3 regions of the Streptomyces sp. IBSBF 3136 genome follow, and region 2 is predicted to be linked to each of the others. Evidence: riboswitches for the same ligand, from Rfam matches in the RefSeq annotation. Region 2 holds a riboswitch; each other region holds the start of a gene.
The links. A riboswitch is a leader RNA that binds a small molecule or an ion and turns the genes downstream of it on or off. The one in region 2 is predicted to bind cobalamin.

Region 1: another riboswitch for cobalamin. It lies ahead of V7E45_RS06965 (cobalamin biosynthesis protein); the one in region 2 lies ahead of V7E45_RS30175 (ribonucleoside-diphosphate reductase subunit alpha).
Region 3: another riboswitch for cobalamin. It lies ahead of V7E45_RS04350 (CbtB domain-containing protein); the one in region 2 lies ahead of V7E45_RS30175 (ribonucleoside-diphosphate reductase subunit alpha).

What each region holds. Positions count from the first base shown of each region.
Region 1 covers NZ_JAJSZC010000020.1:25,346-34,911, reverse strand. Annotated here, with positions in the region: gene V7E45_RS07000 (VOC family protein) at 196-606, shown strand; gene V7E45_RS06995 (hypothetical protein) at 632-2,038, opposite strand; gene V7E45_RS06990 (alpha/beta hydrolase) at 2,247-3,374, opposite strand; gene V7E45_RS06985 (class II aldolase/adducin family protein) at 3,556-4,290, opposite strand; gene V7E45_RS06980 (GH25 family lysozyme) at 4,476-5,246, shown strand; gene V7E45_RS06975 (inorganic phosphate transporter) at 5,389-6,642, shown strand; gene V7E45_RS06970 (hypothetical protein) at 6,675-6,902, shown strand; cobalamin riboswitch at 7,022-7,161, shown strand; gene V7E45_RS06965 (cobalamin biosynthesis protein) at 7,263-8,207, shown strand; gene V7E45_RS06960 (cobyric acid synthase) at 8,204-9,566, shown strand, end outside.
Region 2 covers NZ_JAJSZC010000183.1:5,646-15,211, reverse strand. Annotated here, with positions in the region: gene V7E45_RS30175 (ribonucleoside-diphosphate reductase subunit alpha) at 1-2,109, opposite strand, end outside; cobalamin riboswitch at 2,248-2,375, opposite strand; gene mctP (monocarboxylate uptake permease MctP) at 2,636-4,264, opposite strand; gene V7E45_RS30165 (DUF3311 domain-containing protein) at 4,261-4,524, opposite strand; gene V7E45_RS30160 (GntR family transcriptional regulator) at 4,695-5,459, opposite strand; gene nagB (glucosamine-6-phosphate deaminase) at 5,651-6,436, opposite strand; gene V7E45_RS30150 (TetR/AcrR family transcriptional regulator) at 6,558-7,208, shown strand; gene V7E45_RS30145 (sensor histidine kinase) at 7,560-9,026, shown strand; gene V7E45_RS30140 (WhiB family transcriptional regulator) at 9,196-9,453, opposite strand.
Region 3 covers NZ_JAJSZC010000012.1:2,227-11,792, forward strand. Annotated here, with positions in the region: gene V7E45_RS04335 (DUF2231 domain-containing protein) at 36-578, shown strand; gene V7E45_RS04340 (hypothetical protein) at 627-1,055, shown strand; gene V7E45_RS04345 (histidine phosphatase family protein) at 1,125-1,706, opposite strand; cobalamin riboswitch at 1,811-1,954, shown strand; gene V7E45_RS04350 (CbtB domain-containing protein) at 1,993-2,214, shown strand; gene V7E45_RS04355 (CbtA family protein) at 2,238-3,014, shown strand; gene V7E45_RS04360 (MerR family transcriptional regulator) at 3,070-3,480, opposite strand; gene V7E45_RS04365 (DUF6153 family protein) at 3,714-4,151, shown strand; gene V7E45_RS04370 (hypothetical protein) at 4,257-5,192, shown strand; gene V7E45_RS04375 (exo-beta-N-acetylmuramidase NamZ family protein) at 5,319-6,515, shown strand; gene V7E45_RS04380 (GNAT family N-acetyltransferase) at 7,080-7,991, shown strand; gene V7E45_RS04385 (ABC transporter substrate-binding protein) at 7,988-9,331, shown strand; gene V7E45_RS04390 (carbohydrate ABC transporter permease) at 9,325-9,566, shown strand, end outside.

The sequences.
Region 1 (9,566 bases), on a different contig from region 2:
CGCGAGGAGAATGGCCATGGAGGCAATTCTAACGGGGCCGTGCAAGCGGTTTTTCTGCGCGCGCGTGTTCGGGCCGCGGCGCGGGGCGTCGTCGGTGGCGGCTGCGAGACTCTGGATCACGGCAGGACCACGGCAGGACCACGGCAGGACCACGGCAGGACCAGGGCAGGACCGACGCACCGAGGAGTGATCGGCATGGCAGGCACCGGCGGACGGCCGAGCATCTACCCCACGCTGCTGTACCGGGACGCCAAGGCGGCGATCAGGCAGCTCACCGAGGCCTTCGGCTTCACCGAGCTCTCGGTGTACGAGGCGCAGGACGGCACGGTGATGCATGCCGAGCTGGTCCAGGGCAGGGGCGCGGTGATGGTCGGCTCCCAGGGCCGCGGCGGCCTGTTCGACTCCGCGATGAGGGGCGCGGGACCGGCGGGGGTGTACGTGGTCGTGGACGACGTCGACGCCCATCACCAGCGGGCCGTGGAGCACGGCGCGGAGATCCTGATGCCCCCGACGGACCAGGACTACGGCGCGCGGGACTACCTGGCCCGGGACGCCGAGGGCAACGTCTGGAGCTTCGGCACGTACGCCCCCGAGATCGGCGGCTGAGCGGCCGGCTCCGGCCGTCCGCCGGTCATCCCCCGGTATGCACCTGGAACGCGGCCCGGCGCACGGCCTTGGCGAGTGCCGGGTCCGGATGGGCGGCGGCGAGCGCGACCAGGACCTGCACGGTGCGCGGGTGGCCCACGGCGCGGACCTCGTCCAGCAGCACGGGGACGGTCGGCTGCACCGCGGCCTCCAGGTGCCGTACGAGCATCGTCGTCTCGCCGTGGTCGGCGACGGCGGCCGCGGTGTCGACCCACAGCCAGGTGGCCTCCTCGCGGGTCAGGACCTCGTGGGCGTCCTCCGGGTCGATCCCGTCGTGCTCGGCGAGCCACAGCAGGGCGTACGGTCTGAGCGCCGGGTCGTCCACGACGGACCGTACGTCCGGTTCGGCGGGCGCCCCGACGACCCGCAGCGCCTCGAAGGCGAGGCCGCGCAGCAGGGCGTCCTCGCCGCGGGCGGCGGCGAGCAGCTCGGTGACGGCGCTGCCGACGGGGCGGGCGGCGAGCCAGGCGCGGTACTCGGCGCGGGCGGCGTTGGGCCGCAGCTGGGCGCAGCCGCGGAGCATGTCCTCGGCGGACTGCTCGATGTTCCCGGCGGGGCTCTGGGCGGCCACGCAGATCTGTTCCAGCTTGACCCAGACCGCCCAGCTGCCCAGCGGGGTGAGCGTGGCCTGATTGTCACCGCAGGTCAGGGCACCGACGGAGGCGAGGGCGCGCAGGGCCCAGTCGAGCAGGGGCGGCAGCGGGGTGTCCTCGGGCGCCGGCTCGACGGGGCCCGCGGACTCGGCGGAGCCGGGCGCGTAGGAGACCTCGCAGCGTTCGGTGCGCAGTTCGGTGACCCGCTGCTGGAGCAGGTCGAGCAGCTGCTCGACCGGGACGGGGCCGGCGGAGAGCTGGAGGAAGGAGAGCACCTGCGGCATGGCCGAGACGACCTCGGCGACGGCGGCCGGTTCGTGGTCCGCGGGTTCCGGGCAGGCGAGCGACCAGGCGTCGAAGAGGGCCACCCAGCCGCGCAGCACGGCGCTGTCGTCGCGGTCCCAGGCGCGCAGGCGCCAGCCGGGGCGCGCGCTGTCGCCGTGCACCTCGACCAGCCCGGCGAGGCGGGCGGTGTCCCATTCGGCGCGGACCTGCGTGACGCTCAGGCCGAGGTCGGCGGCGGCGCGCTCGGCGGTGCTGTCGGAGAGGGTGGCCTTGCCGTCGGCCGTGGCGGCGTCGCTCCCGGGGCCGAGGGCGGTGTCGGCCCAGCGGGCCACGCGGACCGCGCCGGCCAGTCCGGTGCGCGCCATTCTGGCCAGTTCTCCGGGGGCCGGGGTGCCCTCCGGCGGCCGGGGTGCGGGGCGGCGCGGGCGCCGCTGGTTCACAGCTGTGGGGGCGGCGGCCAGGGGTCGCGGTCGGACGAGTCGGAGCCTGGAGTCGCGCGGGATACGGGACGTCACGGGTGCAGTCTTCCGGTTGACGGTCCGAAAACCCAAACGGAATGTCACGGGGGGCGACGGGGCTGGCCAAGGCACGGGGTCCGATGCCGGGTGAGCGGTCATGATCAGGCCAGTGGTACGCCCCTAAACGGAACCGCTGGAACCGGGGCTTCCGACTCGTTCTGCGACCTGTTCCGGGAGAGCCGGAAGCCACCGGCCCGTGCGGGGCCTACATCAGGGGGGTCAGGAAGCGGCGCAGGCGTTCCTCGTACTCCTCGGGGTTCGCGTTCCACATCGCCGCGTGGGGTGCCTGGGCGACCGTGTGCAGGGCCACGCGGTCGGGGCGGCGGTCGGCCAGCCGGCGGGACTGCTCCCAGGGGGCGACCGCGTCGTCCGGGCCGTGGATGATCAGGGTGGGCAGGTCGATCCGGTCGAAGTCGGCCGTCCCGGCGGCCCGGTCGGCGCACAGACCGGCCCGGCCCTGGGCGGCCCGCACGGCGAGCGGCAGCAGCGGCTCCGGGGTGTGCCGGGCCTGGGCGAGGGCGCGCAGGGTGGCCTGCCAGTCGAGGACCGGGGAGTCCAGGACGAGGCCGGCGACGCGGTCGCGCACGGCGGAGTGCTCGGCGGCGCGCAGGGCCATGGTGGCGCCGGTGGACCAGCCGAGCAGCACCACCCGGCGGGCGCCGTAGCGGACGGCGTAGCGGATGGCCGCGTCCAGGTCGCGCCACTCGGTCTCGCCGAGGTGGTTCAGGCCGTCGGGCGGGCGCGGTGCGCCGAGGTCACCGCGGTAGGAGAGCGCGAGGCACGGCAGCCGGCGGCCGTGCAGGAACTCCATGACGTTCAGCGCCTGTTCGCGGGTGGCGCCGAGGCCGTGCACCGCGATCACCCAGGTGTCCCGGTGGCCCGGCACGAACCAGGCGGGCAGGGGCCCGAGCTCGCCGGGCACGTCGACGTCGGCGAAGTCGAGCCCCAGGGCGGCGGCCGGGTTGCCGACGTACACGTTCGGGGTGAGCCAGACGGCGTCGCCGGGGGCGAAGGTGCCGTGCGTGACCCGCTCCAGGCGCCGTACGACGGTGTCGGCGGTGTGCGCGGCCGTGCCGAGCACGGGTCCGACGACCGCGTGCGAGCCGTCGCCGGCCAGGCCGTAGGTGCCCGGACGCAGCGAGGCGAGATCGCGGGTGAGGGTGATCCGGCCGGGTGCCGTGCCGTGCACGGTGAGCCGGGGTTCGGTGGGCAGCGGACGGCCCGCGGGTGCCTTCAGCGCGGCGTCGCTGGCGAGCCGGCCGGCGGCCACGGAGGCCGCGCCGGCGGCCAGCACGGCGGTGAGTGCGGCGGCGGTGGCTCTGACGGTGCGCACGGCTCCAGTGTCGGGGCGGTCCGTGCGCACGGCCAGTGGAAGGGCGGGCCGGGGCCCGCGCGGTCCCGGCAGCACGGGACGCCCGCGGCGCGGCCGGCCGGCGGCGCGGCGCAGCGGCGCGGGCAGGACGTGCGCGAGCCGGTCGAGCAGGGGCTGGAACGAGGGGCTGGGCGGCAAGGGGTCACCTCCGTTGGCCGTACCCCTTCAAACGTGCCCCGGCTTCGGCCATGTGTGCCTCCGTCAGCAGGGAAGGCGTCAGACCCGGCACGGAGGACGCCGTCAGCCACAGGCGGCACATCCACTCCAACTGGGCGGTGCGGTCGTAGGCCTGGTCGAGGCCGGCGCCGTAGGTGATCGTGCCGTGGTTGCGCAGCAGGCAGCCGGAGCGGCCGTCGAGGGCCCGGAGCATGTTCTGTGCCAGTTCGTCGGTGCCGTAGGTCGCGTAGGGCGCGACGCGGACGACGCCGCCCAGGGCGCCGGCCATGTAGTGGACCGGAGGCAGCTCGGTCACGAGGGTGGAGACGGCCGTGGCGTGCACGGCGTGGGTGTGGACGACGGCGCGGGCGTCGGTGGTGCGGTAGACGGCCAGGTGCATGGGCAGTTCGCTGGTCGGCACGAGGGTGCCGACGACCTGCCGTCCGGCGAGGTCGACGCCGGTGATGTCGGCGGCGGTCAGCCGGTCGTACGGCACACCGGACGGCGTGACGAGCACGAGGTCGCCGACGCGCGCCGAGACGTTGCCCGAGGTGCCGACGACCAGTCCGTCGGCGACGGTCCGGCGGGCCGTCGCGACCAGCGCCTCCCACGCGTCCGCCGCCTCGCCGTACGCCACGGCAGCCCCGGCAGCACCCTCATCGCCCCCGTCCGCCCCATGGATGCCGTCCGTCCCGTGCGCGCCCCGCCGCTGTTCCGCCATGCCGCGATCCTGCCAGCCGGCCCGGCGGGGGCGGCCCGCGCGCCCCTTTCCGGCCGGAAGTCGTGCCCCCGAACGGGTGGACATGGGGTGAACCGTCGGGAGTCGGCCCGGTTCCCGAACACCGGTCATTCAATGATCTGACCTGATCGCCCGAACGACGGTCCACCGCCACTCCAGGGGGACGCATGGCCCGTGACCGCACACCCTCCCGTTCCCGCCGTCGCGCCGGTGCCCTCGCCGCCGCCACCGCCGCGCTGACCCTCGCGGGCGCCCAGGCCGCCTCCGCCGTGGCCGCCGGGTCGCCCGCCACCTCCCTGGGGCTGCCGATGGGGCACGACGTCTCGTCGCACCAGAAGCACGTCGACTGGCCGGCCGCACGCTCGGAGGGCGCCCGGTTCACCTACGTCAAGGCGACCGAGTCCACCACCTACCGCAACCCCTACTTCCACCGGCAGTACGCCGGCGCCCGCCGGGCGGGCCTGATCCGCGGCGCGTACCACTTCGCGCGCCCGGACCGCTCCTCGGGCGCCACGCAGGCGTCGTACTTCGTGCGGCACGGCGGCGACTGGCGTGCGGACGGCTGGACGCTGCCGCCCGCGCTCGACATCGAGTACAACCCGTACAACCGGAAGCACCGCTGCTACGGGCTGGGGTGGAAGCGGATGGTCCGCTGGATCCGGTCCTTCAGCGACGAGGTGGCGCGCGAGACCGGCCGCCGGCCGGTCATCTACACCACCGCCGACTGGTGGGACGCGTGCACCGGTGACACGCGCGCCTTCGCCGCCGACCACGCACTGTGGATCGCCCGTCACGGCACGTCGGACCCCGGATCGCTGCCCGGCGGATGGACGGACTGGACCTTCTGGCAGTACGGCGTCCGGGGCGGCCTGCCGGGTGACCAGAATCTCTTTCACGGGCCGCCGGGCATGCTGCGGGCCTTCGCGCGCGGCTGGTAGCCAAGGGGCGGTTGGGGCGTCGGGGCGAACGTCATCCGGAACCTCTCCCACGGACACCGCCACGCCCGCCTCAGTTCACCTTCCGTTCACCCAGATTGCCTACGGTCCAACAGCCAACGACCTCGAACGATTGCCTGGGTAAATGGAAAGCTTCTCGCTGATCCTCGCGATTGTGGTGGTAACCGCACTCGCGTTCGATTTCACGAACGGTTTCCACGACACCGCCAACGCGATGGCCACGACCATCTCGACCGGCGCGCTCAAGCCCAAGGTCGCGGTGGCCATGTCCGCCGCGCTCAACCTTGTAGGCGCCTTCCTCTCGGTGGAGGTCGCCAACACGATCTCCAAAGGTCTCGTCGACGAGACCGGCATCCGTCCCGAGGTCATCTTCGCCGCCCTGGTCGGCGCGATCCTCTGGAACCTGCTGACCTGGCTGGTGGGACTGCCCTCCAGTTCCTCGCACGCCCTGATGGGCGGCCTGATCGGCGCCACCGTCGCCTCCGCCGGCCTCGGCGCGGTCCACGGTGACGTCCTGGTCACCAAGGTGCTGCTGCCGGCGGTCGCCGCCCCGGTGGTGGCGGGTCTGGCGGCCATGCTCTCCACCCGCTTCTCCTACGCCCTCGGCGACAAGGCGGACGGCGAGGCCACCCGCAAGGGTTACCGCGCCGGCCAGATCGCCTCCGCCGGCCTGGTCTCCCTCGCGCACGGCACCAACGACGCGCAGAAGACCATGGGCATCATCACCCTGGCACTGATCGCGGGCGGTGCCGTCTCGCCGGGCTCCAACCCTCCCACCTGGGTGATCCTCTCCGCGGGCCTGGCCATCGCGCTCGGCACCTACATCGGCGGCTGGCGCATCATCCGCACCATGGGCACCGGCCTGACCGACCTGGAGCCGCGTCAGGGCTTCGCCGCCCAGACCAGCGCGGCCACCGCCATCCTGGCCTCCTCGCACCTCGGCTTCTCCCTCTCCACCACCCACGTGGTCTCCGGCTCGGTCATGGGCACGGGCCTGGGCCGCAAGGGCGGTGTGGTCCGCTGGTCCACCGCGACGCGCATGCTCATCGCCTGGGTGCTCACCCTCCCGGCCGCCGCGCTGGTCGGCGCGCTCGCCGAGTACGTCACGGACCTCGGCGACTGGGGCACCGCGATCGTCGCCGTCTTCCTGGTCGCCGCCAGCGCCGCGATCTGGAAGTACTCCCGGCGCGAGGTCGTGGACCACACCAGCGTCGTCGCCGACACGGCCGAGGAGCCGCCCGGCGTGGTGACCACCGCGATCGCCATGGTGACCCCGCCGCCCACCGGCACCGTCACCGAGGACCTCACGGCCACGATCCCGGCCCCGGTCCCGACCGAGCCCGTGACCCCGGCGGTCCCGCCGGCCGCAACGGTCTGACCCCGAGCACCCGGTACTGAAGGAAGCAACCCATGAAGATCGACTGGGCGGCCATCGGCTCCGTCTTCGGCGTCAGCCTCGCGTTCGCGGTGGGCCTGGTGGCCCTGTTCACCCTCGGCATCAACGGCCTGGCCCGGCGCGAGAAGGCCACCGCGCAGGGCGGCTCGGCGGCGCTCGCCGCCACCGGCGCGTACGTCTGCTTCGCGGCGTGCGCGGCCGCGGTGGCCTACGGCATCTACCTGATCGTCGTCAAGCCCTGACGCACCGTTCGAAAGGCCCCCCGCCGGAACTCTCCGGCGGGGGGCCTTTCGGCTGCCCTGCCCTTGCCGGTGTGGGCCTCAGCACACTCTCCCCGCGCAGGTCAAAGGCAAGTTGACGGCCCTTCCGGGCGCGTGGTGGACTGCCCAGGCCAAGTACGGCGGCAGAAGAGGAAGCCGGTGCGAATCCGGCGCGGTCCCGCCACTGTCACCGGGGAGGTCATCCCCGGGAGCCAGGAACTCTCACCGCCGGTCTCGTCGAACCAGGGCGCGGACACCCTGAGTGAGGACATATCGCCATGCGCGGCTGCCGACCGACGTTCACCCACCGGACCCCGCCTGCCCTGACGACCGGCTGACCCGATGGGTGCCGATCGCCGTTACGCGTACGGCGCCGCCGCCGGCCTCCTCGGCGACCTGCTCCTCGGCGATCCGCGCCGGGGCCATCCGGTCGCCGCGTTCGGGCGGGCCGCCGGGGCCGTGGAACGGGTGCTGTGGCGCGACCACCGCGGGTGGGGCGCGCTGCACACCGGCGTGTGCGCCGGAGCCGCTGTCGCGCTCGGAACGCTCGCCGAACGCGCCGTACACCGCTCCCCCGCCGCCGGCGTCGCGCTGACCGCGGCCGCCACCTGGGCCGTCGTCGGGGGCACTTCGCTCGCCCGGGAGGCCCGGGCCGTCGGCCACGCCCTGGAGTCCGGTGACCTGCCGGCCGCCCGCGCGCGGCTGCCGCACCTGTGCGGCCGCGACCCGCAGGCGCTGGACGCCGACGGGATCGCCCGGGCCGTGGTCGAGTCGGTCGCCGAGAACACCTCCGACGCCGTCGTCGGCGCCCTGGTGTGGGGTGCCGTGGCCGGGGTGCCCGGGCTGCTCGGCTTCCGGGCCGTCAACACCCTGGACGCGATGGTGGGTCACAGGTCCCCCCGCCACCTGCGCTTCGGCTGGGCCTCCGCCCGCCTCGACGACGTCGCCGGCTGGCCGGGCGCGCGGCTGACCGCCGTGCTCGCCGCCGCGGCCGGTCCCGACCCCCGCGGCGCCCTGCGGGCCTGGAAGGCCGACGCCCATCGGCACCCGAGCCCCAACGCCGGTCCGGTGGAGGCGTCCTTCGCGGGCGCCCTGGGGCTGCGCCTCGGCGGGACGCTGTCCTACGGCGGCCGGGTGGAGCACCGGCCCGTGCTGAACGGGGGGTCCGGGCGGGCCGTCCGGGTCACCGACATCGACCGGGCCGTACGGCTCTCCCGCCGGGTCGGCCTGCTCGCGCTCGGCGTCACCGTCGCCGCGCGCCTCCTCGTGAAGGGACGTGGCAAGTGAACGGTGGTCTCCTCGTCGCCGGCACCACCTCCGACGCCGGCAAGAGCGTCGTGACGGCCGGTATCTGCCGCTGGCTGGTGCGCCAGGGCGTGAAGGTGGCGCCGTTCAAGGCGCAGAACATGTCCCTGAACTCGTTCGTGACGCGCGAGGGCGCGGAGATCGGGCGGGCGCAGGCCATGCAGGCCCAGGCCTGCCGGATCGAGCCGACCGCGCAGATGAACCCCGTGCTGCTGAAGCCGGGCGGCGAACAGAGCAGCCAAGTGGTGCTGCTGGGCAGGCCGGTGGGCGAGCTGAGCGCCCGCGGCTACCACGGCGGGCGCCAACAGCGGCTGCTGGGCACGGTGCTGGACTGTCTGGCCGAGTTGCGGGGCACGTATGACGCGGTGATCTGTGAGGGGGCGGGAAGCCCGGCCGAGATCAATCTGCGGCGCACCGACATCGTCAACATGGGCATCGCACGGGGCGCCGGGCTGCCCGTGCTGGTGGTGGGCGACATCGACCGCGGGGGCGTCTTCGCCTCCTTCTTCGGCACCGTCGCCCTGCTCTCCCCGGCGGACCAGGAACTGGTCGCCGGGTTCCTGGTGAACAAGTTCCGGGGCGACGTCGGCCTGCTGGAGCCGGGCCTCGACATGCTCCGGGACCTCACCGGACGGCGGACGTACGGCGTGCTGCCCTTCCGGCACGGGCTCGGCATCGACGAGGAGGACGGACTGCGGGTGTCGCTGCGCGGCACCGTCCGGGAGTCCACCGTCGCTCCCCCGGTCGGCGAGGACGTGCTGCGCGTCGCCGTGTGCGCGATCCCGCTCATGTCCAACTTCACCGACGTGGACGCGCTGGCCGCCGAACCGGGCGTCGTGGTGCGGTTCGTGGACCGGCCCGAGGAACTCGCCGACGCCGACCTGGTGGTGGTCCCGGGCACCCGCGGGACCGTGCGGGCCCTCGCGTGGCTGCGGGAGCGCGGCCTCGCCGACGCGCTGCGCGCACGGGCCGCCGAGGGACGGCCGACCCTCGGCATCTGCGGCGGCTTCCAGATCCTCGGCGAGCACATCGAGGACGAGGTCGAGTCGCGGGCCGGAGAGGTCCCCGGGCTCGGACTGCTGCCGGTGCGGGTGCGGTTCGCCCGGGAGAAGACCCTGACCCGGCCCACCGGCGAGGCCCTGGGCGAACGGGTCGAGGGCTACGAGATCCACCACGGGGTGGCCGAGGTCCTGGGCGGGGACGCCTTCCTGGACGGCTGCCGGGTCGGAGCGACCTGGGGCACGCACTGGCACGGCTCGCTGGAGTCGGACGGCTTCCGGCGGGCCTTCCTGCGCGAGGTCGCGGCCGCCGCGGGGCGCCGCTTCGTGCCGGCCCCCGACA
Region 2 (9,566 bases):
GGTGCGGGCGGCGGCCATGTCGATCAGGCCGCGCTGCGGGATCTCCCACGCCGTGCGGTACAGCGCCCGTACGTCGGCCGGGATCCAGGCGAACTCCTGCACCGAGCCGTTGGAGTCGCGCAGCGCCTCCCGGGTCCGGGCGTCCCACACGCCCAGCTCCTTCAGCTCCCGCACCAGGTAGGAGTTGACCTGGAGGAACTCCCCGGACAGCGTCTCGCGCTTGAACAGGTTGGACACCTGCGGCTCGATGCACTCGTACACACCCGCGATGGAGGCGATGGTCGCGGTGGGCGCGATCGCCAGGAGCAGCGAGTTGCGCATGCCCACGGAGGCGATCCGCTCGCGCAGCGCCGCCCAGCGCTCGGGCCAGGTCAGCTCCACGTCGTAGTGGTCCGGGTGCAGGACGCCGCGGGCGGTGCGGGTCTTCTCCCAGGCCGGCAGCGGACCGTTGCGCTCGGCCAGGTCGGCGGAGGCCTCGTACGCGGCCAGCATGATCCGCTCGGCGATCCGCGTGGACAGGGCCCTGGCCTCCGCGGAGTCGAAGGGCAGGCGCAGCTTGAAGAAGACGTCCTGGAGGCCCATGGCGCCCAGGCCCACCGGACGCCACTTGGCGTTGGAGCGGCCCGCCTGCTCGGTCGGGTAGAAGTTGATGTCGACGACGCGGTCCAGGAAGGTGACGGCGGTGCGGACCGTGGCGTCCAGGCGCTCCCAGTCGAGGTCGCCGTCCGCCACGAAGGCGCCGAGGTTGACCGAACCCAGGTTGCAGACCGCCGTCTCCCCGTCGTCCGTGACCTCGAGGATCTCGGTGCAGAGGTTGGAGGAGTGCACCACGTGGCCCGCGGTCGCCGTCTGGTTGGCGGTGCGGTTGGCGGCGTCCTTGAAGGTCATCCAGCCGTTGCCGGTCTGCGCGAGTGTGCGCATCATGCGGCCGTACAGGTCGCGGGCCGGGATCGTGCGGCGGGCGAGCCCGTCCGCCTCCGCCTTGCGGTAGGCCGCGTCGAACTCCGCGCCCCACAGGTCCACCAGCTCGGGCACGTCCGCCGGGGAGAACAGCGACCACTGCTCGTCGGCGTTGACCCGGCGCATGAACTCGTCCGGGACCCAGTGCGCGAGGTTCAGGTTGTGCGTACGGCGCGCGTCCTCACCGGTGTTGTCGCGCAGCTCCAGGAACTCCTCGATGTCGGAGTGCCAGGTCTCCAGGTACACCGCGGCCGCGCCCTTGCGCCGGCCGCCCTGGTTCACGGCGGCCACCGAGGCGTCCAGGGTCTTCAGGAACGGCACGATGCCGTTGGAGTGCCCGTTGGTGCCGCGGATCAGCGAACCGCGGCTGCGGATGCGGGAGTACGACAGGCCGATGCCGCCGGCGTGCTTCGAGAGCCGGGCCACCTGGTGGTAGCGGTCGTAGATGGAGTCCAGCTCGTCCAGCGGCGAGTCGAGCAGGTAGCAGGACGACATCTGCGGGTGCCGCGTACCGGAGTTGAACAGCGTGGGGGAGGAGGGCAGGTAGTCGAGGCGGCTCATCAGCCGGTAGAGCGCGGCGACCTCGTCCAGGGAGCGGACGGTGTCGTCCTCGGCGAGGCCCGACGCCACCCGCAGCATGAAGTGCTGGGGGGTCTCGATCACCTTGCGGGTGAGGGGGTGCCGGAGCAGGTAGCGGCTGTGCAGGGTGCGCAGGCCGAAGTAGCCGAAGCGGTCGTCGGCCGCCGGGTCGACCAGCGCGTCGAGGCGCTCGGCGTGCAGTCGTACGAACTCCGCGGTGCGGTCGGCGATCAGCCCCTCTCGGTGGCCCACGGCGACGGACCCGGTGAAGGAGGTGACGCCCTGTGAGGCGGCCTCGGCGCGGACCGAGACGGTCAGCAGCCGGGCGGCCAGCCGGGAGTAGGCGGGGTCCTCGGAGATGAGACCGGCGGCCGCCTCCGTGGCCAGCTCGCGCAGCTCAGCCTCGTCGGCCCGGGCGGACCGGCCGCGCAGCGCGGCCGCGGCCACTCGGCCGGGGTCGGCGTCGGGGAGGTCGGCGGTCAGCTCGGTCAGTGTCCGCAGCAGCGCGGCACCGGGACCGTCGGTCCTCGGGTCGCTGACCGAAGCCGGATCGGCGGGCGCGATGGTCACGTGGGGCTCTCCCTCGCTCGGCACGGGGGCCTGGTGGAGGGGGAGGGCAGCGGGCGGCGACGGCACGAGCGCGCACGGCGTCGCGTCCACCGGCCCACTCCACGAGGCCCGGACGTCTGGAGGCACCCGGACCGGACGGCCGGGCGCGTGCTGACAGCAGGTCCTCGGACTGGACAGGCGTGCGGATACACGCAAGTACACCGTTGCGGGACAGTTCCGGATTCGCACCGGATTCCCCTGCGGCTACAGCGAGCATGAGCATACATCTAGTGCCGGGCTGTCGTGTCACCCCCAGATGTTGTGTCTGTCGCGCGGTGCGGCGGCTCCAGTGGGTCAACTCCCGGACCGCCAGAGTGACGAGCGGTGCCCTCGGGAGAGCGGCCGGGGGCCGGACGCGGGGGGGGGGGGGGGGGGGGGGGGGGGGGGGGGGGGGGGGGGGGGGGGCGGGGGGGCGGGGGGGGGGGGGCGGGGCGGGGGGGGGGCCGCCCCGCGGGGGGGGCCCCCCCGCTCCAGGTGCGTCGTCGGGTCAGTGACCGGCGCCCGCCGTGGCCGGCGGGAGCTCCACCTGGACCCCCGCGTCGCCCGCGTCCGCCGTGTAGTCCTCCGGCCGGGTCTCGTCGAGGCCCTCGGGGGCCTTCACGGCCTTGAGGACGAACGTGAGGACCACCGTGACCACCACGTTGAGGACGAACGCCGTGAGACCGATGTAGCCGATCTCCCCGATGCCCGGGATCTCCTTCGCGGAGCCGCCGAAGTGCTTCTGGGTCGGGGAGGCCACGCCGTAGGCGGCGAGCGTGCCGTAGACCATGCCGACCGCCCAGCCGGCGAGCAGCGCCCAGCGGTGGAACCAGCGGGTGAACAGACCGCCCACCAGGGCCGGGAAGGTCTGCAGGATCCAGATGCCGCCCAGCAGCTGGAAGTTGATGGCCACCGTCTTGTCCATCGTCAGGACGAAGACCAGCGCGCCCACCTTCACCAGCAGCGACACGACCTTGGAGACCTGGGCCTCCTGCTTGGGCGTCGCGTCGGGCTTGATGAAGTCCTTGTAGATGTTGCGCGTGAACAGGTTGGCCGCCGCGATGGACATGATGGCCGCAGGCACCAGGGCGCCGATGCCGATCGCCGCGAAGGCCACGCCCGCGAACCAGTCCGGGAACATGTCCTCGAACAGCTGCGGGATCGCCAGCTGCCCGTTGGTGACCTTGACCCCGGCCGCGATCGCCATGAAGCCGAGCAGCGCGAGCAGGCCCAGCATCAGCGAGTACAGCGGCAGGATCGTGGTGTTGCGGCGGATCACCTCACGGCTCCTGGACGACAGGGTCGCGGTGATCGAGTGCGGGTACATGAACAGTGCCAGGGCCGAGCCGAGCGCCAGGGTGGCGTAGGTCCACTGGCCGGCCTCCGGCGGGACGAGCGCGCCACGCGGCTTGCCCGTGGCCGGGTTGACCTGGCTGAACGCGTCGGCCGCCTTGGCGAAGACGTCGTCGAACCCGCCCAGCTTGATCGGGATGTAGATGATCGCCACCGCGATGACGATGTAGATCAGCGCGTCCTTCACGAACGCGATCAGCGCGGGCGCGCGCAGGCCCGACGAGTAGGTGTACGCGGCCAGCACGCCGAAGGCGATGAGCAGCGGCAGGTCCTTCACGAACCAGTTGGTGTTCTCGCCGCCGCCGACGCCCATCACGTCCAGCACCGCCTGGATGCCGACGAGCTGGAGCGCGATGTACGGCATCGTCGCGAGGATGCCGGTGAGCGCCACGGCCAGCGACAGGCCCTTGGAGCCGAAGCGGCCGCGCACGAAGTCCGACGTCGTCACGTAGCCGTGGCGGTGCGAGACCGACCACAGGCGGGGCAGGAACGTGAAGATCAGCGGGTAGACCAGGATCGTGTACGGCACCGCGAAGAAGCCGGCCGCGCCCGCCGCGTAGATCGCGGCCGGTACGGCGACGAAGGTGTACGCGGTGTACAGATCGCCGCCGAGCAGGAACCAGGTGACCCAGGTGCCGAACGACCTGCCGCCCAGGCCCCATTCGTCCAGGGAGTGCTCGTTGTCGGCCCTGCGCCAGCGCGCGGCCAGGAAGCCCAGGACCGTGACGGCCAGGAAGAAGAAGATGAAGACGCCGAGCGCGACGCCGTTGACGCCGTCCTTCACTTCGCCGCACCCCCGTCCCGCGTCCGGCGGTCGCGCTGGTCACGCTGCCACAGCCGGTGGGCGAGCACGGTGAGCGCGGTCGAGATCAGCACCCACAGCATCTGGTACCAGTAGAAGAACGGGATCCCGATGAACGCGGGGTCCGTCTCGGCGTACGAGCCGACCCACAGCATCGCCACGAAGGGCGCGACTAGACACAGAGCGATGGTCACGCGGACCGGTGTCACCACCGGTGGTCTCACTTCAGGCGTTTCGGACATGCCACGGCTCCGTCCCCTCGCTGATCAACCTGTGTAATGCGCAGGCAATCTAGGTGACGGTGTCGCGGGAGCGGAAGACCCCGTCCGCATATCGGCATGCCGATTTCGCGGTTGACGTGTGAAGACGCCGGCCCGGCCGGGCCGCGGACCGGTTCACCGGGTTGACCGGGTCACTCCACCGGGCGCTTCAGACGGGCCACGAACTTGTACCGGTCGCCGCGGTACACCGACCGCACCCACTCCACCGGCTTGCCCTCGCGGTCCAGCGAGTGGCGCGAGAGCATGAGCATCGGCAGGCCCACGTCGGTGCCGAGCAGGCCGGCCTCGCGCGGGGTGGCCAGCGAGGTCTCGATGGTCTCCTCGGCCTCGGCGAGGTGGACGTCGTAGACCTCGGCCAGGGCCGTGTACAGCGAGGTGTACTTCACCAGCGAGCGCCTGAGCGCCGGGAAGCGCTTGGCCGAGAGGTGGGTGGTCTCGATGGCCATCGGCTCGGCGTTGGCCATGCGCAGGCGCTCGATGCGCAGCACGCGGCCGCCCGCCGTTATGTCGAGCAGCTCGGCGAGCCGGTCGTCGGCCGTGATGTACCCGATGTCCAGCAGCTGGGAGGTGGGCTCGAGGCCCTGGGCGCGCATGTCCTCGGTGTACGAGGTGAGCTGCAGCGCCTGCGAGACCTTCGGCTTGGCGACGAAGGTGCCCTTGCCCTGGATGCGTTCGAGCCTGCCCTCGACGACGAGTTCCTGGAGGGCCTGGCGGACGGTGGTGCGGGAGGTGTCGAACTCGGCCGCGAGCGTGCGCTCGGGCGGGACCGGCGTGCCGGGCGCCTGCGTCTCCGTCATGTCGAGCAGGTGCTTCTTCAAGCGGTAGTACTTGGGCACGCGCGCGGTACGGACCGTCGCCCCGGCCTCGTTCTCCGCACTGCCGACGTCGGTGCTCATGCTCTGCCTTCCCGGCTCCTGATGCCGAAAGCGACCGACATCCCATCGGCCACGGCTCACATCGTGGCACGGCTTCGTGTGTCAGGGATCCATCCGCACGGTCCGTGACCTCCTCTATATACCCGGGGGCCCGGTGTTGGTCTAGTCCATAGCGGGGGTCGTTCCCGCGGGGCGCCCGGCTCGTCCCCGGCCTAGATCCCCTGCCAGTCCGGCTTGTTCGCGTAGGTGTGCCGGAAGTAGTGGGCCAGCTTGAGCTTGGAGGCGGCGGCCTCGTCGACGACCACCGTGGCGTGCGGGTGCAGCTGGAGCGCGGAGGCCGGGCAGACGGCCGCCACCGGTCCCTCGACGGTCGCGGCGACCGCGTCCGCCTTGCCCTCGCCCGTCGCGAGCAGCACCAGGTGCCGGGCCTCCAGGATGGTGCCGATGCCCTGGGTGATCACGTGGTGCGGCACCTGCTCGATGTCGCCGTCGAAGAAGCGGGCGTTGTCGACCCGGGTCTGCTCGGTCAGGGTCTTGATCCGGGTGCGCGAGGCGAGCGAGGAGCACGGTTCGTTGAAGCCGATGTGCCCGTCGGTCCCGATCCCGAGCAGTTGGAGGTCGACCCCGCCGGCCCCGGCGAGCGCCCTGTCGTACGCCTCGCACGCCGCCTGCACGTCATCGGCCGTGCCGTCCGGTCCCATGAAGGCGTCCATGCCGATCCCGAGCGGCTCCAGCACCTCCCGGCGCAGCACTGAGCGGTAGGACTCGGGGTGCTCGGCGGGCAGCCCCACGTACTCGTCGAGCTGGGCGATGCGCGCCCGCGCGGTGTCCACGGCGCCGGAGCGCACCTTGGCGGTCAGCGCCTGGTAGATGGGCAGCGGGGTGGAGCCGGTGGCCACCCCGAGCAGCGCGTCGGGCTTGCGCCGCAGGAGCTGGGCCATGGCCTCGGCGATCAGCTCGCCGCCCGCCGCGGCGTCCGGAACGATGACAACTTCCACGCTGGGCCTGCCGTTCTGAAGGAGCCATGAGGAGCTATGTGGTTTAGACCAATCTAACAGGATCGGCAGGGCCGCACCACGCCGTTCCCCTTTCTCTAGGGGTCGCTATAAAATCCGCTCCATGGTGCACGCGCAGGACGCGGAACGGCCGGCAGTGGAGACGAAAGCGCAGGTCACGGCGGCACGGTCGCGTGGCAGACCGCGCTCCTTCGACCGGGCCACCGCACTGGAGAGGGCGCTCACGGCGTTCTGGGAGCACGGCTACGAGGCGACCTCGGTCTCGGACCTCACCCGGATCATGGGCATCGGCACCCCGAGCCTGTACGCCGCCTTCGGCGACAAACGGACCCTGTTCGAGGAGGTCGTCCGGGTCTACACCGGCACCCACGGCGCTTTCCCCGCCCGCGCCCTCGCCGAGGAGCCGACCGCGCGGGCCGCGGTGGCGCGGATGCTGCGCGAGGCCGCCGCCCGCTACACCGACCCGGCCCGTCCCCGGGGCTGCCTGGTGGCCCACGCGGCCGCCAACACCTCCACACCCGAGGTCGGACGGCTGCTGCGGGAGCGGCGGCGCGCGGACATCGCCGCCGTGGAGGCGCGGATCAGGGCCGACATGGCCGCCGCGCGGCTGCCGGCCGGCACCGATGCCGGGGCCCTGGCCCGGCACACCGGAGCACTGATGCAGGGCATGTCCCAGCAGGCCCGGGACGGCGCGAGCCGGGCGGAACTGGAGTCGCTCGCCGAAATTGCCCTGACCATCTGGCCCCGCTGCTGACCCGGGCGGGCTAGGCTTCGTGGCATCGCGTGCCAGTGGCTGTGCCACGAGCCCTGCCCTCGCGTGCATGGACACGCCATCGTGGTCTAGTCCACAATGCACCGAGGGACATCGTAGGGAAAACTGAAAAGCTTCCGTCTTCCCCGCACAGGAGGACGGACCGAGGAACCGGTGCTCTCTGCCCTGACTGCCCCGGCTCCTCGACCTTCGGCCGACCGGGACCGCACACCCCACGGCCGATGATGCTCCGGGCTGCGGTGCCGGGAGGGTTGAGGGTCCCTCTCAGGCGCCGCGGCCCGCGGGTGTTTTTCGGCCACTCGCGGGCCCGGGTACGCTCACAAGGTGCCCTCCATGAACGAACTCGTACGCCAGCACACGGCCCTCGACGACTCCGACCTCGAGTGGCTCCACCTGCTGGTCTCGGAGTGGCAGCTGCTCTCCGACCTCTCCTTCGCCGACCTGGTCCTGTGGGTCCCGACGCTGGACGGCGCCCGGTACGTCTCCATCGCCCAGATGCGGCCGAACACCGGGCCGACCTCGTACCAGGACGACATGGTCGGGCACCTGGTGCCGCGCGGCCGGCGCCCCATGCTGGACGCGGCGCTGGACGAGGGCCGGATCGTGCGCGAGGGCGACCCTGAATGGCGCGAAGAGGTCCCCGTACGGGTCGAGTCGATCCCGGTGCGCCGTGAGGGCCGTGTCCTCGGTGTCATCGCCCGCAACACCAACCTGCTGACCGTCCGCACGCCGAGCCGCCTGGAGCTGACCTACCTCCAGAGCGCCTCGGACCTCGCGCAGATGATCGCCGCCGGTTCCTTCCCCTTCCCCGACCAGCAGGTCGACATGGACGCCTCGCCGCGCGTCGGCGACGGACTGATCCGGCTGGACGCGGACGGAGTCGTCCAGTACGCCTCCCCGAACGCCCTCTCCGCCTACCACCGCCTGGGGCTCGCCGCCGACCTGGTCGGCCAGCACCTCGGGCAGACGACCGCCGAACTGGCCCCGACCCGGGGTCCGGTGGACGAGGCGCTCGCCAAGGTGGCCAGCGGCTGGGCGCCGCGCGAGTTCGAGATCGAGACCAACGAGGGGGTCATCCAGTTCCGGGCCATCCCGCTCAAGCCCAAGGGAACCCGCATCGGCTCGCTGGTGCTGTGCCGGGACGTCACCGAACTCCGGCGCCGCGAACGGGAGTTGATCACCAAGGACGCCACCATCCGGGAGATCCACCACCGGGTGAAGAACAACCTCCAGACGGTCGCCGCCCTGCTGCGGCTGCAGGCCCGCCGCATCGGTTCCGAGCGCGGCCGGGAGGCACTGGAGGAGGCGGTGCGACGGGTGGGCTCGATCGCCATCGTCCATGAGACGCTTTCTCAGAACCTGGACGAGCGGGTGGAGTTCGACGACATCGCCGACCGGGTGCTCGCGATGGTCGCCGAGATCTCGCCGGGCAAGGTGGCCGGCCGGCGCAGCGGACGCTTCGGGATACTCGACGCCGAGGTCGCCACCCCGCTCTCCATGGTGCTGACCGAGATCCTGCAGAACGCCCTGGAGCACGGCTTTCGCGAGGGCGACACCGGCACGGTCGAGGTGTCCGCCGTTCGCGGCGGCACCACCAAGGAGGCCCGGCTGCTGGTCACGGTCCAGGACGACGGGGTCGGGCTGCCCGAGGGCTTCGACCCGCACCGCTCGGGCAACCTCGGACTCCAGATCGTACGGACGCTGGTCGAGGGCGAGTTGGGCGGTACGTTCGACATGGTCCCGGCACCGGAGCGCGGGACCCGGGTGATCCTCGACATCCCGGTGCGCGCCCAGAAGTGACGGCGGGCAAGCAGAAAGCCCCGGACCACCAGGGGTCCGAGGCTCGTGCTCGTTGCTGCTCTGCTCTCGCTAAGCGCATCGGGGGTACTGCGCGCTGCGGCTCGGGGGCGGGAGATGCGTACGCGGTGTACGCGCCGCCAAGCTCAGGCTGTCAGCAGGGGTGGGAGTGTCAGGCGGAGGCCTGACGGGCCCGGTTGCGGGCGGCGCGGCGCTTCATGGCGCGGCGCTCGTCCTCGCTGAGACCACCCCAGACGCCGGAGTCCTGGCCGGACTCGAGCGCCCACTGCAGGCACTGCTCCATGACGGGGCAGCGACGGCAGACGGCCTTGGCTTCCTCGATCTGCAGCAGCGCAGGACCGGTGTTGCCGATGGGGAAGAAGAGCTCGGGGTCTTCCTCGCGGCAAACGGCGTTGTGACGCCAGTCCATGGCTGCTACCTCTCCTTGGTATTACGTGCAAGTTGCTTGTGAATGTGAACGCTTTCACGAATCCCTCAACAAGTGAAGGGCCGATCGCCGAGTCTGCCCCGGCGTGGTCCTTG
Region 3 (9,566 bases), on a different contig from region 2:
AAATAACCGGGGGCAGCTCAGGGACGAGGTGCCGTATGACCGTGAACACCGATCTCAAGGACCTCCACCAGGCGAAGCGGCCGGTCAGCGGCGCCCTCGCGGGACCGTACGGACATCCGTTCCACCCCATCCTGGTCACCGTGCCGATCGGCGCCTGGGTGTCCAGCCTGGTCTTCGACATCGCCTCCCGGACCGTCGGCCGGCCCGCCTTCCTGACCCACGGGTCCGCCTGGCTGATCGCCATCGGCGTGCTCGGGGCGCTGGCCGCGGCGTGCGTCGGCTTCCTCGACCTGTTCGCCATCCCCACCGGCACCCCGGCCTTCCGCACGGGCCTGACCCACATGGCGCTGAACCTGGCGGTCACCGTCGCGTACGCGGCCGGCTTCGCCTGGCGGCAGAGCGGCGGGTACCCCGAGGGGCGGGGGGTCGGATACGGGCAACTGGCGCTCTCCGTCGGCGCGCTCGCCGTCCTCGGCCTGTCCGGCTACCTCGGTGGCAAGCTCGCCTACCGCTACGGCGTCCGTGTGGCGGAGGAGGCCGTCCAGGCCGAGGGATACCGCACGGCGCCCGGTCGCTGAGGGCGCCCGACCTCCGAAATCCCGTACCCCGCAACCCTGGAGGACGACATGGACGTCGCCGCTCTCGCCGCCTGGGTGGTCACCGCCCTCGGCGGATTCGTGCTCCTGGCCCGCTGGATCTCCCGCGGCGGCCTGCGGCAGCAGCGGACCGGGACGACCCGCTTCCCGGCTCCGCTCGTCTTCGGGCACTTCCTGCTCGCGGCGGCCGGGCTGGTCGTGTGGATCGTCTACCTCGCCGCTGACCGGTCGGCCCTGGCCTGGACGTCCTTCGGCGTCCTCGTCGCCGTCGCCCTGCTCGGCTTCGCGATGTTCGCCCGCTGGGTGCCGGTGTACCGCACCGCCACCCCCGCCGGCGGAGAGGAGACCACCCCGGCGGAACGGCACCTGCCGGTCCCCGTGGTGGCCGCCCACGGCCTGCTGGGCGCCGCGACCCTGGTACTCGTCCTGCTGGCAGCGCTGGGCGTGGGCGGCAGCTGAGGCGGACCGGGGCGGTGGCCGCCGCTCATGCCGAGTGGCCGCCGACCGCCGACCGCCGTACGCGCTCGCTCAGTGGTCGTGCTGCCGGTCGAGGGGCCTGCCGGGAGTCAGGTTCCAGCGGCCCGCGCGGCCGCTGAACTCGACCGCGTGCAACGGCGGTACGTCGATCCGCCAGAAGGCCGCCTCGGGTGCTCCCAGCGCCCGGACGGTCACCGCTCGTACGACGTCCGGTTCGACCACCGCGACGGTACGGCCGGACAACCGCGCCGCCTCCGCCATCCAGGCCGCGATCCGCTCGCACAACCCCCGCACCGACTCCCCGCCGTGCGGTGCCGCCGCAGGGTCGGACAGCCACCCGGCCACCGCCTCCGGCTCGGCGGCGCTCACCTCGGCGAGTGTCCGGCCCCGCCAGCGGCCCACGTCGAGACCGGCCAGCTCGGGCGCGTCCTCCGCGTCGAGACCGAGCGCCGAGGCGGTCTGCCGGCAGCGCGCACCCGGAGCCGCCAGCGCACGCGCGGCCCGCGGGAGCACCCCCGCGGCGGAACGGGCCCGGGCCGCGCCGCCGTCCTCCAGAGGGCACCCGTCGTCGAAGCGGGCCTCGCGCAGCGCCGCGCTCATCGCTGGTGAGATCAAGATCACTCGGCTGGTCACGTGCTCACTTTCGCGGTCGACGGCCCTGCAACCACAGGGAATCGGAAGGCGAGGACGCCCGGGGAGCGCCTGCGAGCCCCCCGTGCGCTCTTGGCCGTGCCTCCGCTTCGCGGTACCTTCTGGGCGAAATAGATGACGGAACGCGGAAGCCGGTGGGAATCCGGCACGGTCGCGCCACTGTATGCCTCGCCCACGCCGCTCGCGGTGCGGGCCGGGCAAGTCAGACCCGCCCCCGTTGTCCTGTGCACCACCGAGACGGGACGCGAGTTCCCCAGGAGGTTCTGCCATGGCGCAGTCCGTCGCCCAGCCGACCACAGTCCCCACCGCCACCCCCGCCAAGCTGCCGATCGGCGCGATCGCCCCCTGGGCGGTCTTCTTCGGCATCCTGATGCTCGTCCTGCTCTACTTCGTCGGCGCCGAGCAGGGCGCCACCTCGGTGATGTCCGGCACGGACGTCCACGAGTGGGTGCACGACGCCCGCCACCTGCTCGGCTTCCCCTGCCACTGACGGCACCCGGACCAGGTCCGTCCATGAACTCGGCAACTGTCCGAAATCTGCTGGTGCGTGGCATGCTCGCGGGACTCGCCGCGGGCCTGCTCGCCCTCGTCGTCGCCTACTTCCTCGGTGAGCCGCGTGTCGACTCGGCCATCGCCTACGAAGAGGCGCACTCCCACGAACACGGCATGGAAGTCGTGAGCCGCACGATGCAGTCCACCGGTGGCCTGGCCACCGGCGTCCTCGTCTACGGGGTCGCGTTCGGCGGCATCGCCGCCCTCGCGTTCTGCTTCGCGCTGGGCCGCATCGGCCGCTTCGGGCCGCGCGCGAGCGCGCTGCTCCTGGCCGCGGCCGGCCTGCTCACGGTCTATGTCGTGCCGTTCCTGAAGTACCCGGCCAACCCGCCCTCCGTGGGCGACCCCGACACCATCGGCGAGCGCACCACCCTGTACTTCCTCATGATGCTGCTCAGCGTGCTGCTGGCGATCGCCACCGTGATGCTCGGCAAGCGTCTCGCACCGCGCCTGGGCAACTGGAACGCGACGCTGGCCGCGGGGGCGTTCTTCGTCCTGGCGGCCGGGTTGGCGTACGCGTTCCTGCCGACCGTCAACGAGGTCCCGAAGGACTTCTCGGCCACCCTGCTCTGGCAGTTCCGGCTGGCGGCCCTGACCATCCAGCTGACCTTGTGGACGGCCTTCGGGCTCGTCTTCGGGCCGCTGGCCGAGCGGGTACTCGTCCCGAGGACCGCCCGGCAGGCGAGCTCGCGCCCGTCCGCGGGCACCGAGGCGGGAGCGACACCGGTTCCCCGCTGAGGGCGCCGTACGGCCTGGCCCCGACCACCGAAGCGGTCGGGGCCGGGCCGTGTGCTCAGTCGCCGCCGACGCGTTCGGTGATCGTCTGCCGGTAGTGCGGGCACTGGGTGAAGTCGTCGTGGTCGCACCGCAGTGCGCACTCGATGAGTTCGAGGGACGCCTGGGCCGCGGCGATCCGCTGCCGCAGGGCTTCCGCCTCCCGCTTCAGTACCGCGTGCCGGGCTTCCGGGTCACCGGTGGAGGTCAGGGAGCGGATGGTCTCGAGCGGCAGACCGGCTTCCTTGGCCCTCAGGATCACGGCGACCCGGGTGACGTCGGCGGCCGTGAAGCGCCGCCGCCCCGCCTGGTCACGGGCCGGTGCCAGCAGTCCTCTCGCCTCCCAGTGCCGCAGGACGTGTGTGGCCAGGGCGTAGCGGCCGGCGAGACCCCCGATGCTCAGGTCGTCTTCGGCGTCGGTTGACTTCATGCCGACATTAAGTCGCAGTCCGGCGGTCATGACCAGTCAACCAGGAAAGCAGGCGCGAGACACGGACAAACTCCGTTGTCCGTCCTACGACTTGCTCGAGTCGTCGGCGACCGCGCCGAGCAGCCTTCGGTCGTCTCGGAGACGAGTGACCGGTACCCCTAGCGGGTATGGGGTATGGTCTTCGGGGGCGCCCGCCTCTTTGGGAGACCGCAGGGAACGGAGGACGCGCGACCATGCGCGGCAGCACACCCGCACGCCAGCCGGGCATCACCCGGCTCTGGGCCGTGTGCGCGCTCCTGTTCGGTCTCTTCCTCATGCACGGAGCCCCCGCGACCGCGGCGGGCGGCTGTCACGGCGCCATGGGCATGGCTGTCACGGCCGACGTGAGTCACACCGTTCCGGCCATGTCCGAGCGGACGACGCCGCCGCGGCCGGACGCCGCCCGGCCCCAGGCCGCCGGGCCCGGCGCGAGTCACAGCGGGACGCTGTGCGTCGCCGTTCCCGCCCCGGGCGGCATCCCGGTGCCCCTGGCGCCCCTCGTCGGCGTGATCGCGCTCGCGGCGCTCGCGGCCCGGGGCCTGCGCTGGGCGTGGGACCCCGACGGGACCCGGCGGCGCGGCCCACCGAGTGGGCGCCGTCTCCTGCTCCAGGTGTGCGTCGCGAGGACGTGAGCGGACCGCACCGGAACCCGCCGCCGGCGGGTCTTCCGGACGCACGGTCCTGCCCACATCGCGCACCCCGCGTGGTGCGCCACCCGGAGGGAACCTCGAACAACGATGATCGCTTCCACCCGACCCACCCCACGCAAGCGGGCCCTCACGGCGGCAGGTGCCGCGGCCGCCCTGACGCTCGCCCTGGCAGCGTGCGGCTCGTCCGCGGACTCGTCCCACGACTCGTCCATGCCCGGCATGCACCACGGCGGCAGCGCGTCGCCGACCACCCCTGCCGGTCACGGCTCCTCCATGAGCGGCATGCCCGGCATGGGGCGGTCCGTCACCGGCGACGGACTGACCGACAGCGTCGAGGGCTACCGCTTCACCAGCCCCGACGCCACCCTGAAGGCCGGCAGGGCGGCTCCGTACCGGTTCACGATCACGGGCCCGGACGGCAAGGCCGTCACCCGCTTCGCCCCCGAGCAGACCAAGCGCATGCACTTCTACGCCGTCCGCTCCGACCTGACGGGCTTCCAGCACCTCCATCCCACGATGGCCCCCGACGGCACGTGGACGGCCGAGCCGGCCGCCCTGGCCCCGGGCTCCTGGCGCATGTTCGCCTCCTTCACCCCCGGCGGTGGAAGCGGCGAGGGCGAGGACTTCGTCCTCAGCCGGACCGTCACCGTCCCCGGCGAGGCCACCTCGGCCGCGCTGCCCCCGGCGGCGCACTCGACCCGGGTCGACGGCTACACCGTCACCGTGTCCGGCGAGCCCATGGCCGGCATGCCCCACCCGCTGGCCGTGCGCATCACCAAGGACGGCAAGCCCGTCACCGATCTCCAGCCCTACCTGGACACCTACGCCCACCTGACCGCCTTCCACCGGGGCGACGCGGCCTTCGCCCACCTCCACCCCACCACCACCGCCCACGGCGACCACGGGGGCCCGGGGTTGTCCTTCCACGCGGACCTGCCCACGGCCGGCGACTGGCGCCTCTTCCTCCAGTTCCGCACCGGCGGCAAGCTGCACACCGCGGCCCTGACCCTGCGGGTCGGCTGACCGGAACCTCCTGACGGCGACCCCCGGCACGAACCACCGGTTGCTCGGAAATCACTGGACGTACCAGTACATTTCCGAGCACCGCTTCGAGTGGTTCGAGAGGTCACCGGCAGACGGGGGCGAAGGATGAGCACGGACGGCCGGGTCGCGGTGACACCCGGGATCGCGCGTCTGCACGCGTCGCCCGGGCTCGCCGGGCCCGGCCGGCTCGGGCTGGTGACCAACCACACCGGTGTGCTGCCCGACCTGCGTCCCGCCGCGCCCGCGCTGCTCGACGCCGGTGCGCGCCTGGTCGCCCTGTTCGGTCCCGAGCACGGGCTGCACGGGTCGGCCCAGGCCGGCGCGAGCGAGGCGGCCCAGCCTGACCCCGGCACCGGCCTGCCCGTCCTCGACACCTACCGGTGCGGCGGCGAAGTCCTCGACAAACTGCTGATCGACAGCGGCGTCGACGCCCTGGTGTACGACCTCCAGGACATCGGGGCCAGGTTTTACACCTACGTGTGGACCATGTTCGACCTGATGGTCTCGGCGGCCCGTACGGGCGTACGGTTCGTGGTCGCCGACCGGCCGAACCCGCTCGGCGGACTCGTCAGCGAGGGCCCGCAGCTCGACCCGGCCCTGGCCAGCTTTGTCGGACGCGCCCCTATCCCCGTCCGGCACGGCCTCACCTGCGGTGAACTCGCCCGCCACCTCAACACCTCCGCCGTGCCCGAAGCGGCGGGCGGCCCCGTCGACCTGACGGTGATCGAGGCCACCGGCTGGCGGCGGGCCATGGACGCGGCGGCCACCGGCCTGCCCTGGGTCGCGCCCTCACCCAACATCCCTACGCCCGCCACCGCCGCCGTCTACCCCGGCACCTGCCTGTTCGAGGGCACGAACCTCTCGGAGGGCCGCGGCACCACCCAGCCCTTCGAGACCGTCGGGGCGCCCTACCTCGACTCTCGGTTCGCCCCGGCGCTCGCCGAGCTGGCACTGCCCGGAGTGCGCTTCCGCGATCTGTGGTTCGTACCGGCCTTCCACAAGTACGCCGGACGGCCGCTGCGCGGAGTCCAGTTGCACATCACCGACCGCCGGACCTTCGCCCCGGTGCGCACCGCCGTCGCGATGCTCGCCACGCTGCGGCGGCTCTACCCGGACGACTTCGCCTGGCACACCACGGACGGCGGCGCGGAGGGTACCGGCCACCGGCACTTCATCGACCTGCTCTGGGGGTCGGACCGGCTGCGGCGCACCGTCGACGCGGGCGACGACCCGCTGCCGCTGTGCGATCCGCCGGCGCCGCCCGCTCGGTGGGCCGGCGAAGCCGCCCTGCTCTACGCCTGAGACCTCCTGCCCGCCGCGCGACCCGCCGCTCAACGGATGTATGGAGGGACGACCCCGCCGATGACCGATCCCGCTTCCACGGCAGCAGCTCGGCCCACCGGTCCCGCTGCCGCCGTAGCACCTGGGCCGGTGGCCGGTCCCGCTTCCACGGCAGCACCTGGGCCGGTGGCCGGTCCCGCTTCCACGGCAGCGTCCGGGCCTGTGGCCGGTCCCGCTGCCGCCGCGGCACCTGGGCCTGTGGCCGGTCCCGCTGCCGCCGTAGCACCTGGGTCTGTGGCCGGTCCCGCTTCCACGGCAGCACCCGGGCCCGTGGCCGGTCCCGCTGGCGCCTCGACACCCTGGCCCGTGGCCGATCCCGCTGCCGCCGCAGCACCCGGGCCGGTGACCGGTCCCGCTTCCACGGCACCTTCCGGGCCCGTGGCCGGTCCCGCTGCCGCCGCGGCATCCGGGCCTGTGGCCGGTCCCGCTTCCACGGCACCACCCCGGCCCGTGGCCGATCCCGCTTCTACCCGAGCCCTCCGGATCGCGATCCGTGGTTTCCGGCCGGGCGACGGGACGCGGCTGGTGGAGACCTGGCGCCGGAGCGCGCCGGCCGACCCTGTCACCCCGGAACGCTTCCGCTCCCTGGTGCTCCTCGACGCCAACTTCGATCCGGAGGGCCTCCGGGTCGCCCTCGACGGTGACCGGGTCGTCGGCGCGGCGTACGCGGTGCGCAGACTGACCCCGATGACCGGCACCGACCTGGAGCCGGAGCAGGGCTGGATCCCGTTCTTCTTCGTCGACCCCGCCGCCCGCGGACACGGCCTCGGCCGCCGCCTGCTGACCGACGCCCTCGACTGGCTGCACGGCCACGGCCGCACCCGGGTGGACTTCGCCTCGTACACCCCGCACTACCTCCTCCCCGGGCTGGACGCCGAGACCTATCCGGAAGCCGGGAAGCTCCTGGACTCCCTGGGCTTCCGCGTCCTGTACGAGGCGGCCGCCATGGACCGGAGCCTGGTCGGCTACCGCCTCCCGGAGGACGTCGTCCGCCGTATGGCCGAACTGACCGCCCGGGGGCACCGGTTCGCCACCCCCACCGACGACGACCTGGTGCCGCTCCTCGCCCTCGCCGGGAACCACTTCACCCCGGACTGGGCGCGCGCCGTCCGCGCGTGCCTGGCCGCGGGCACCCCGCTCGACCGGATCGCGGCCGCCTGGGACCCCGCCGGCCGCCTGGTCGGGTGGGCGATGCACGGCGCGTACGACTCGCTGGACGAGCGGTTCGGGCCGTTCGGCGTGCTGGAGGAGATGCGCGGCACCGGACTCGGGAAGGTCCTGCTGCACCTGGTGCTGGAACGGATGCGGGCGCGCGGCTGCCACAGCGCCTGGTTCCTGTGGACCGGCGAGCGGTCCCCGGCGGCCCACCTGTACCGCGCGACCGGCTTCACCACCACCCGGGTCTTCCGCGTACTGCGCCGCGAGGCCGCGGGATGACGCCGGCCCGGCGCGCCGGCGGCCTGGGCCGCCGTCGCTTCGCGCTCGCCCTGCCCTCGGCGCTGCTCGCCTCCGCGTGCGCCGCGCCCCACCGGGGCACCGGGCGACCCGGCGACCCGATCGTCCTCACCCTGCTCTCCCACTACGCGAGCGGCGAACTCAAGGACGCCCTCCAGGGCCCGGTCGACGAGTGGAACGCCACCCACGACCGGGTCAAGGTGCGCACCAAGGCGGTCGAGTTCTCCGACCTGCTGACCACGTTCATGGTCCGGCAGGCCGCCGGCCAGGGCGCCGACATCCTCCACCCGTACTGCCTGTGGAACGGCCAGCTCGTGCAGGCGGGTGTCCTGCGGCCGGCCCCGCCCGAGCACGCCGAGGAGATCCGGCGCGGATACGGCGCGGCCGCGGTCGGCGCCGCCTCGGTCGGCGGCAGGGTCTACGGCTACCCGACCGAGGTGCAGACGTACGCCCTCTACTACAACAAGCGACTGCTGCGCGAGGCGGGCGTCGACGGACCCCCGCGCACGTGGCGGGAACTGGAGGAGGCGGCCCACCGCACCGCGCGGCGGGACCGGTACGGCAACACACTGGTCCAGGGGTTCGGTCTTTCGACCTACGACGACTCCACCACCGTCGGCCAGACGCTCGCCCTGCTCAACGCGGCGGGCGGCCGCTTCGTCTCCGCCGACGGCAGACGCACCACCATCGACTCACCGGCCGGCCGGGCCGTGTTCGACCTGGAGCACCGGCTCGTCGCCGAGGGCGCCAGCGCACCCGGCGTCAACGTCTACAAGGCGTTCCCGTCCGGGCAGGTGGCCATGGTGGTCAGCGCCGGCTGGTGGACCGGGAGCTTGAAGCCCCTGATGGGCGCGGGCTACCGCGAGGTCGGCGTCGCGCCGGTGCCCGTCCCCGAGGCGTCCGATCCGCGCGCCACGCTCTCCACCGGCTTCATGCTGGGCGTCAACACGGCCAGCCGACATCCGCGTGAGGCTTGGGAGTTCCTGCGCTGGCTCAACACCGACCGAGTTCCGGTGCGCACCGCCGCGAGAGGTGCGACCGCCACCCGGATGAGCGCGCTCCAGGTGTCGGTCGGCTCCCTGACCGGCCGCGCGGGCGACATGCGGACGCTGCTGAGCGCGGGCGGCGGCGATCCCAACCTGCGTCCCTTCCTCGACGCGCTCGCGTACTCGGTGCCGGAACCGAACATGCCGGGCGCGCAGCAGGCCAAGTCACTGCTGCGCAAGAACATCGAGGCGCTGTGGACCGGCCAGCGGTCGGTCGACGAGGCCCTGCGCACCACCCGCCGTCAGGTCGACCAGGAGGTGGCCCGGTCATGGTGAACGTCCTGACGCCGGAGACGACCGAGCGTGCGGCGCGCGGCCGACCCGTCCCCGAGCCCGCTGTCGCGGGCCGGGGTCGGGCCCGGCGCCGCCAGACCGTCGTCGCCTACCTCTTCCTCGCGCCCACGCTGCTGTTCTTCGCCGTCTTCCTGATCCTGCCGCTCGGCTTCGCGCTGCTGCTCTCGATGTCCCGCTGGGCCGGGTTCGACCTCGCCGGGATCGACCCGGTCGGCCC